DNA from 3 places in the Barnesiella sp. genome. Region 1 is predicted to be linked to each of the others. Evidence: riboswitches for the same ligand, from Rfam matches in the RefSeq annotation. Region 1 holds a riboswitch; each other region holds the start of a gene.
The links. A riboswitch is a leader RNA that binds a small molecule or an ion and turns the genes downstream of it on or off. The one in region 1 is predicted to bind cobalamin.
Positions count from the first base shown of each region.

Region 2: linked by a shared signal. The riboswitch ahead of QVD32_RS00900 (uroporphyrinogen decarboxylase/cobalamine-independent methonine synthase family protein) and the one ahead of QVD32_RS07450 (anaerobic ribonucleoside triphosphate reductase) in region 1 are both predicted to bind cobalamin.
Region 3: linked by a shared signal. The riboswitch ahead of QVD32_RS10065 (leucine-rich repeat protein) and the one ahead of QVD32_RS07450 (anaerobic ribonucleoside triphosphate reductase) in region 1 are both predicted to bind cobalamin.

Region 1 is NZ_JAIJHU010000029.1:33,885-37,153, forward strand. It holds gene queA (tRNA preQ1(34) S-adenosylmethionine ribosyltransferase-isomerase QueA) at 1-504, shown strand, start outside; cobalamin riboswitch at 1,336-1,543, shown strand; gene QVD32_RS07450 (anaerobic ribonucleoside triphosphate reductase) at 1,596-3,269, shown strand, end outside.
Region 2 is NZ_JAIJHU010000002.1:72,039-75,307, forward strand. It holds gene QVD32_RS00895 (threonine/serine exporter family protein) at 1-756, opposite strand, end outside; gene QVD32_RS00900 (uroporphyrinogen decarboxylase/cobalamine-independent methonine synthase family protein) at 1,019-2,119, opposite strand; cobalamin riboswitch at 2,254-2,455, opposite strand; gene QVD32_RS00905 (alkaline phosphatase) at 2,535-3,269, opposite strand, start outside.
Region 3 is NZ_JAIJHU010000048.1:17,973-21,241, reverse strand. It holds gene QVD32_RS10070 (cell surface protein) at 1-879, shown strand, start outside; cobalamin riboswitch at 918-1,118, shown strand; gene QVD32_RS10065 (leucine-rich repeat protein) at 1,252-3,269, shown strand, end outside.

The DNA.
Region 1 (3,269 bases):
GTTGTCACTCCGGCCGCCGGTCTGCATTTCAGCCGTGAGCTGTTGAAACGAATGGAAATTAAAGGAATCGATTACGGGTTCCTCACCCTTCATTCTGGCTTGGGTAATTTTCGTGAAATCGATGTCGAGGATCTCACGAAACACAAGATGGATTCCGAGCAGATGAGAGTGACTCCCGAATTGGTGGAACTCGTGAACCATGCTAAGGACGAAGGTCGTAAAGTGTGTGCCGTGGGTACATCGGTGATGCGAGGGATAGAAAGTGCAGTAAGTACGGGGGGACACATGAAAACGTATGACGGTTGGACTAATAAGTTTATTTTCCCTCCTTACGATTTTACGGTGGCAACCAATTTAGTGACGAACTTTCACATGCCCCTTTCCACTATGCTTATGATGGTAGCTGCGTTCGGTGGTTATGACATCGTTTTGGAGGCATACGAATCGGCATTGAAAGAAGGTTATCGTTTCGGGGCTTACGGTGACGCCATGCTCATTTTGTAAAATCAATTGTACTCTTTATAACAGGGAGGAATAGCGTTTTCTACGTATTCCTCCTTTTGTTTTCGATGAACGATCCTTAGATTCCGACAGTATCTACTGAACCGCCTTTTACGGTTCAGCCGAAAATCCGTGGGGTAGATATGGATTTTAGCGATGAGTCTTTTGTTGACAAACACAATTCGGACTTTTCGGTGAAAAGTTGATTCTTGTTTAAATTTCTATACAAAGTGTACTCCTCCTCTGTGTTTTGCACAGCAAAATATAGGGGAGGTGTCCGAAGGACGGAGGGGTTGAAAAAACGCAGCAAGGGGAACGGATTGGGCTGCAATTTCCCCTCCCCTGCCGTGTCCCGTAGCATTACGGGGTACTATGTTAGCCATATAGGAGACACCGAAGAAACGATAGTTTCTAAGGCGAGGGGGTTGGAAAGATGGCATATAGTATTTTTGTAGTATTACTCCCTCTGTCACTACGTGCCACTTTGCCTATATTTTACATGGCAAAACGCAGGGGGAGAAGGGCGGGCTTTTCACTTTATGGTTTGGCATTTTTTTTTGTGCAAAAGGGCAATTCCCTTAGATTTCCTACTGAGCCGATATTCTCACTGATTATCGACCTCGCTTGTAATAGTAAGAAAACCGAAAAGTAAAGTTGAGAGGCTCTATGAAAATACTATCTTTTCGAGTAGTTTCAGAAAAAATAAAAGTGCTATATTGATGGGCAATAATTCCCCGTTTTGGGAAACTTTCTTGATAAAATAATCCTAAAAGTTTTCCAAAACAGGAAACTTTTGTGTGTAGATTTGTTGTTTTCTTGGAAAGAATTTATGTACCTTTACACTCGCATTTCGGTTCGGTTGTCGCTGTGAGGCACAATCGATAAAAAGGGAATCGGGTGAGAATCCCGGACAGTCCCGCTGCTGTAATTCCTGCAAAAGTCCGTTGACACAGGCCACTGATAAAGAATCTGTTTCTGAATATCGGGAAGGCGTTTTCGGATTGGGAAAAGTCAGAAGACCTGCCGAAGTGGGAGAGAAGCAAATGAACGTTCGAGGAGGCGTTCGCAGTATCGAATCTTTAATAACAATCAGCATGGACTATGCATGTATTACCATTACGAAACGTGATGGATCCAAAGAGAACTTCTCGATTGAGAAAATCGAGCGGGCTATCGCTAAGGCTTATCGTGCCGACGGTATGAACGACGACGAGACCTCTATTAAACAAGTTACGGCCGAGGTTGCCGCTGCCATCGATAGGGAGAATATCTCGGTAGAAGAGATTCAGGATTTGGTAGAGCGCAAATTGATGATGCGCAATCCCTCGGTAGCGAAGAAATTTATCATTTATCGGGAGTGGCGTACCAAAGAACGTGAAAAGCGCACATCGATGAAGCAGGTGATGGACGGTATCGTGGCGGTCGAGAAGAACGACGTAAACCTGAGCAATGCTAATATGTCGTCTCATACACCGGCAGGGCAAATGATGACATTCGCCTCGGAGGTCACGAAAGATTATGCCTATAAATATTTGGTCGGGGTTCGTTATGGACGGGAACACCGGGAAGGCGACATACACATTCACGACCTCGATTACTATCCCACCAAGACGACCACTTGCGTACAATATGATTTGGAGGACATCTTCAACCGGGGATTCCATACCAAGAACGGTACGGTGCGTACGCCGCAGTCCATACAGAGTTATGCCACGTTGGCCACCATCGTTTTTCAGACCAACCAAAATGAGCAACACGGCGGGCAATCTATTCCGGCTTTCGACCATTTTATGGCGCCGGGCGTATTGAAGAGTTTCCGCAAGCATCTCGAAAACGGGGTGGGCTTTATTTGTCGTTTGCACGGAATGGAAGATATGCCGGCGTTGAAAGATTTGTTTCAGGAAGGAGTTGTTTCGATCGATATGACCGAAGAACAGAAAGCCGCTTTGGGCGAGCGTTTGAAAGAGATAGGGGTGAACGTTTCTGTTGCCGAACTCGATACCGCTTGGCGACAAAGTTACGAAATGACTCGTAAAGATACGCATCAAGCTATGGAGGGGTTGGTTCACAATCTCAATACCATGCACTCTCGTGGAGGTAATCAAGTGGTGTTCAGTTCGATAAATTATGGGACGGACACTTCGGCCGAAGGCCGTATGGTCATGCGGGAGTTGCTTTCGGCGACTGTCGAGGGACTCGGTAGCGGTGAAGTCCCGGTATTCCCCATACAGATATTTAAGGTAAAAGACGGTGTCTCTTACACCGATGAGGATTACGATGCCGCGATGGCCGATTTCGAGGGAGCGATGGCGGGAAAAATCAAATTCAAGGCGCCTAATTTCGACCTGTTGCTCGAAGCCTGTCGCACGACTTCTACTTCGCTCTTCCCCAACTTTCTCTTTTTAGATACCGAATACAACAAAAACGACCTTTGGAAAGCCGATGATCCCGACCGTTTCCGTTACGAAGTGGCGACGATGGGATGCCGTACGAGGGTCTTCGAGAATTTACACGGCATTAAAAGTTCGTGGGGACGGGGCAATCTCTCCTTTACTTCGATGAATATGCCCCGGTTGGCAATAGAGGCCCGGCGGGAGGCTGAGGAGTTGCATCCCGACGGCGACAAGCATGCTATTCGTCGGGAAGCCCGTATTCTATTTTTGGAGAAAGTGCGCAGTGTGGCATCGATGATTGCCGAGCAACTCTACGAGCGTTATGAATACCAGCGCAAAGCGCTTGCCCGTCAGTTCCCGTTTATGATGGGCAAC
Region 2 (3,269 bases), on a different contig from region 1:
CATCAATAATGTGATAGCCATTCCAAATGCAATACAAATAATTAGTAAAAACGCATTGATGAGTCGTGCTGTTCCTGCCAATACATGCCCCTCGATAATGTCGATAATCCCATTGATTAATGGAACACCGGGAATCAAATAGAGTACACTAGCACCGATAGCTATATCCGGTGTGTTTCCCCATTGCTGCCACATAGTTACCGAGGCTATTAAAGAAGCGACAAACGCCGATATTGTAAATATAAAGTAGTGATTGATATGATGTTTCCCTAATACTTGTTTGAGACGAAATCCGACAAGAGTCGCAACAAAAACCGCTGCAACGGCGATCCAGTCTCCACTGAATAACCGGCAGAAAGATGCATTAGCGAATCCCACTAATACCCATACCAGCCATGCATTTAATCGAGGTTTGCTTGTAATGGCATGATATTTTTCCCATAGCTGGTCGAGAGGGAGATGGTTATCATAGGCTTCCCAACTGAGAGCGCTCAAATCGGAATTGATTTCGAAGTTTATAGCGCCGGCTTTTGCTGTGTTTACCATACTGTATACATGGGTATTTTCCTTATTCCGCAAAGTCATTATGATTGTTTTGTGAAATAAGGTCATGTGTGCTTCAAAACCGAAAGATTCGGCTATACGGGCTGTATTGCGTACAATTCTCGACGTATGTACTCCCGAAGCCATGAGACATGTAGCATATTCCGAAAGGAACTGCGATACGGCTTTAAGTTCTTCGTGTATACTGTTCACCTTTGTTGTATTGACTGGTTTTTCGACGTGCAAAGATAGTGAAAGGTGAGTGCAAAGGCAAGCGGAAATTGCATTTCCGACTTGACTATGCAGAACCGCATCCTATTTTCGCATACTGTGCAAAGATAGTGAAAGATAAGAGCAGGATAAAACAAATATATTTGTTTTTCATGTCGAACCATACTCTATTTTCGATTCAATCGCAAATTCGTGGGGGTAGACTTTTTGCATATATAAAGGTAGAAAAACCGGGAAGCCCGTTTTATTCTCCCCAAACGGTTTTTGCAATATTTTTCATTGTCGCTATTTTGTTCCACATTTCTTGTTCTGAAATCGAACTGTTTCCCGATAAATTCCTGAAATTGCCTTGACAACTGAGATGAAGAGACTCCAATGGTAGAAGGCGTGCAGCATTTTCGATATGATGAGTGATAGTGCTGGTAGATATCGGTTGGCTACTTGAAGTCGATACAAGCCCTAATATAACGTCTTTGCTTTGACAATGTTTCAAGATAGAAAAGTCTATATTTTCATTTTCCCTATTACCGAAGTCGAAAGCTATGGCATTCGCTTGCGTAGAGAGTAGTATTTCTGCTATTTTTTCTCGATCTCGGGTATTCCACCATTTCTCGTCGAATTGTAAGGATATGCACATATCGTCGGGCTTGTCGTTTAAGCAGAGTTCGGTCAAACGAGCAAGCACGGTAGACAGAGATGCGAGGTCGGTATTATTTGCTTCGGATATTTGTTGAATATCGCAGCCTCCTGTTAAGTTCCAAGTATAGTCGCTGAATTGTAGGAATCGGCATCCCATATTGTAAAATTCTCTAATTACTTTTTGGTAGGTCTGTGCAATATCATGGGAGAGCACTTCGATGTCGGGATAATATCTTCCTGTATTAAGACGGTTCTCAGGACGGATTAATTCAGCTAATAAAGTCATTGGGGACGGTAGTAGAGCTTTTGCATACATGTCGCCTCCAATAATTCCTGTCAAATAGGTAAAGTGCTCTGTGACAGGTGGTGTCGATAAAAAATGATTGTCGAAGTCTATTTTCCCGCATATAACGGATTTATCATTTTCTTCTGACGTATCGTTTGGTTCTGTTTCGTGCTTGGAAATGTTTTGAAGATGATGAAAAAAATCCGTATATCCGTTTGATCTATAATCCCCATCGGTAACGCATTTTAAACCTATCTGTTTGCATGTGTCGACAATGTGTTGGATTTCTTTATTTTCGATTTCCAGTAATTGTGCTACATTTAGAAGTTCTTCTTGAACTTGTTTGCGTGCTTCGATTAATTGCGGTGAATAAACAAAATTCCCAGTTATATCCACACTGTAAGGAATCATTCTTCTCATAACTGCATCATTTTACATATATATAAACTACGTTATAGAAAAGCGTGTTTCTATAACATGGTGTATTTTTTTGCTTTCGCAAAAAATTTCTATCGGAAAAGTATTCGTTTTATCTCCTAATCCGCGAAGAGATAAATTTTATTATGTAACCGGCAGGTCTTCTGACTTGTTCTATTTTAGACGCCTTCCCAATCTCATTGGATTAGTGGCATTGTAGTTGTTTGTCTAAAATCTATCGAACTACACAGCAGCGGGTCTGTCCGGGATTTACACCCGATTCCCTTTTCATTGCTTTATCGAACGCGATAAAAGCAAACCGATTACAAGGGACAAAGTTATTTCCTTTATTTTATTTTACAATGTTTTTTCTAAAAAATCTTATATATAGATAGGCTTTCTTTTCTTAGTCTTTGTATTATTCGTAGCCGGCAATTCGGGCTATTAGCAAGGGTACATCGGTATTGTCGAGTTTCCCTTGAAAGTTTTCTGCTCCTAAACCGATCGCATAGAGCGGGACATAACCAGCTGTGTGAGAACTGCAAGACCATGTGATTTCGGCTATTTCGTTGAGAATCGTTTTGGCGGCTTCGGCTATCGGTTCATTGTTTTCATATAGAGATTTTATTAAGTCCCCTTGTTGGTTGTGTATAGTTTCTTCGTAAATTTTTTTAAGATGTGCTTCTTGTTCGGGGGATAAGTCGAGCTTGCTCCAAAAGCCAAAGGCATGGGATAGGGCCTTTTGTATGGTTTCCCATGAAATTTCGGTGTTTTGTTTACGCAGATTTTCTATTTCTTTTGTAAACGCTATTCCACTCATCGTTTGATATTGGAGTGCTTGCAGGTTGAGTGAGTAATTTCCGTTGCCTAATACTACGCCTCCGGTTTCATGGTCGGCTGTAACGATAATGAGGGTTTCATCGGGATACTTTCTATAAAAATCATAAGCCAATTTTACCGATTCTTCCAAATCTTTTATTTCTCTGAAATTGGTAGCTCCGTCACGGGAGTGTCCTGCCCAATCTATTTTGGAGCCCTCTATCATTAAAAAGAAACCATTTCCTTTTTGTTGCAGAAAGTCTATTGCACATCGGGTGAGATCGGCTAAACAAATATCTCCCGGTTTACGGTCTATGGCGTAAGGGAAGTCTTT
Region 3 (3,269 bases), on a different contig from region 1:
GTAGCTTATAGCCCTTACATAACTAAGGTTTATGAATATCGCCCTGCACCGGGACAGTTTGTCAATGAGCTTCCGAGATATACCGAGGGAGATACCGAAGAATCTATGCGGCAGAAAGTCGAAGATTGTTTGGCATACGACGCCCGTACGATGGTCACGTTGGGAGGCTACGGCGGATATATTGTCGTCGGTTTCGACCATACGATTGTCAATCGGCCGGGAGAATACGATTTCAAAATATTGGGTAACGCATTTTATGCCAATGACAATCCTCGTCCCGATGCCCCGTTGGGAGGTAGTAGCGAACCCGGGATAGTGATGGTCTCGGTCGATACGAACGGGAATGGCGTTCCCGATGATGAATGGTACGAGTTGGCCGGTAGCGAATATTATAAAAAAGAGACTTTGAAGAATTATGAGATAACCTACTATCGACCCGATGAAAACAAGGAGTCGGTGACTTGTTCCAATCCGAATATCACGGATTCTACGTATGTCCGGTGGACCGACAATTATGGAAATACAGGATATATATCGCAACTCACTTTCCATAAGCAACCGTATTATCCACAATGGATTTCGGAAAGTTCGATAACTTTCAAAGGGAGCAGGCTTGCCGATAACGCTATCGACGAGAGTGGAAACGGGAGTTATTATGTCCTTTACGCATACGATTGGGGTTATGCGGATAATCACCCCAACAGTAGCGAAAAGTCCAATTTTAAAATCGATTGGGCGGTGGATAGCGAAGGTAATCCGGTCGATTTACCGGGTGTCGATTTCATAAAAATTTATACGGGAGTGAACCAATTCAACGGTTGGTTGGGCGAATGTTCGACCGAAGTAATGGGTGTTACCGATTTACATATAGAAGAATGACTATGAAAAAATAGAAAGAAACGAGAGGAAAATAACTAAAAAAATATAGTGCACACAGGTTCGGCTACTTGAAAAAGGTCCGCCGATTAAAAGGGAATCGGGTGTAAGTCCCGAACAGTCCCGCTGCTGTAAGCTCCACAAAAAGGTCCCGAGAATACTGAAAGCCACTGATTATGACGATTGGGAAGGCATCGGTTACCGGAGTAAGTCAGAAGACCTGCCGTGTGTATTGTCCGAAAAGCTTGCGAGGTATGAGCTGTGACAAAAAAACGCCGGGAAGTTCGGGAAAGTTTTGGAAGCATATAAGTGGTGTATCTTGCAAGTATTGAATGAGAAAGAACTATTTATTTAATACTTAAAAGTTTAACAAAGATGAGAAAGATTTATGCTTTGATGGTATTGCTGTTTGCGGTTTTACAATTACCTGCACAAGTCCTTGTGCAAGGTCGTCCGCACCCTACGGCAAAGCCGCAGATGGTATCGCCGAGGGCGATTGTCGATGGAACTTTCACGATGGACATGATCGAAAACTGGTCTGGCGAAGGGGCCAATCGCGCTGCGTTCGTCGTACAATGGAATGCCGAGAGTGAAACCTCGGCGTTGGTTTGGGGATTTCGTTGGGACGGTGAAGCTACCGGCGAAACGATGGCGCGTGCAATCGCTGCTTCCGACCCTCGTTTTTTCATTATGACCGAAACAGGAACGGCGTATGGTAGCACTGTATCGGGTTTTGGGTACGATGTTAACAAGAGTGGCGATTTTTCTATTACTAAGGACGGAGTAACACTTTCCCCTGATGAGAACGGGATAATCTTTTCTTCGTCGTATGGATATGACGGTTGGACCTGTACCGATCCCGAGGACTATTGGCAATCGGGCTGGTATCAAGGGTATTGGTCTTATTGGCTGAAATCGAGCGATAGCGATCCCTGGGGATACTCCGGGACTGGAATTACGGGCCGTAAATTGACTGACGGTTGTTGGGACGGTTGGAATTTTTCGGTAAACATGTCGCCTCAATCGTGGAAACCTCTTGCGCCGGCTCCTAAAAACGGGCCGACAGCTCCTTCTGTGAAAGTTCAACCCGAAGATTTGACGGTTTCTCCGGGAGAATCGGTAACTTTTGCTCCTGAGTTCAAAGGCGATAGTTTGTATTTCCAATGGTACAAAGACGAAGTAGCCATACAAGATGCCGAAGCGTCGTCTTATTCGATCGTTTCGGCGGAAACTTCCGATGCCGGGCGTTATTATTGTGTGGTGAGCAACATGCTTGATACGATTTCTACCGATACGGTTACGCTCGTTGTCGGCGATAAATCGGTAGTAACCGCCCCGGGAGAGGAACCGGGAACTGCCCTCGTGGTGTATGACGATTCGTATGCCTCTTTTTCGGGGATTTTGACGATCCCCCAAACTATCCTGATAGAGGGAGAATCTTACACGGTAGTCGGTATCGACGATATGGCTTTTATGGGGTGTGCTAAATTGACTTCGGTTATTTTTCCTTCGACTTTGAAAACAATCGGCGAAGGGGCATTTTACGGATGCAGCCGTTTGACATCTGTGGAGTTGCCTGCGCAAACGGTTTCGATCGGTAATGAGGTTTTCGGCGATTGTCCTCTTTTGGCAACCCTCTCTTTGGGTGAAGGATTGGAGAGCATAGGTCGCTCGGCCTTCGAGAATTGTATCGCTTTGACCGGTGTAAGTATGCCGGCAGGTATGGAATCGATAGGGGCTTTGGCTTTCAAGGGTTGTACGAAGTTGGCTTCGGCTGCTTTGGGGAACTCTTTGACTTTATTGGGCGATTCGGCTTTTTATGGCTGTTCGGCTTTGCAATCGGTGGAATTGCCGGTTACGGTATCCTCGGTGGGTACTCGTACATTTGCCGGTTGTTCTGCTTTGAATGCTGTCGGGTTAGGAAATGTTTCGGCTATTGGCGAAGCCGCTTTTAACGGCTGTTCCGCTTTGACTGAAATTGCGATACCGAATGGGGTCGAAACGCTCGGCAATTATGCTTTTTACGGTTGCAGTGCTTTGGCGACAGTGACTTTGGGTACACAGGAGCGTTCATCTTCTTCTTTGAAAACAATCGGCGATTATGCTTTTGCCGAGACTGCTGTGAAATCGGTCGTATTACCCGACGGTGTGAGTACTCTTGGTAACTATGCCTTTAACAAGTGTGCTTCTTTGGCCACCGTTTCGTTGGGAAATAGTTTGACCGCTATCGGTAATTATGCTTTCAGCGATTGTGAGAAATTGGAATCCGTAACATTCGGAAGTGCTCTCGAAACTATTGGAGAACGTGCGTTTGCCAGTGCGAAAATTTCTTCTCTTGTTTTGCCTGCTACGGTGAGAACGATAGGTGATTGGGCTTTTTATAATAATCCTTT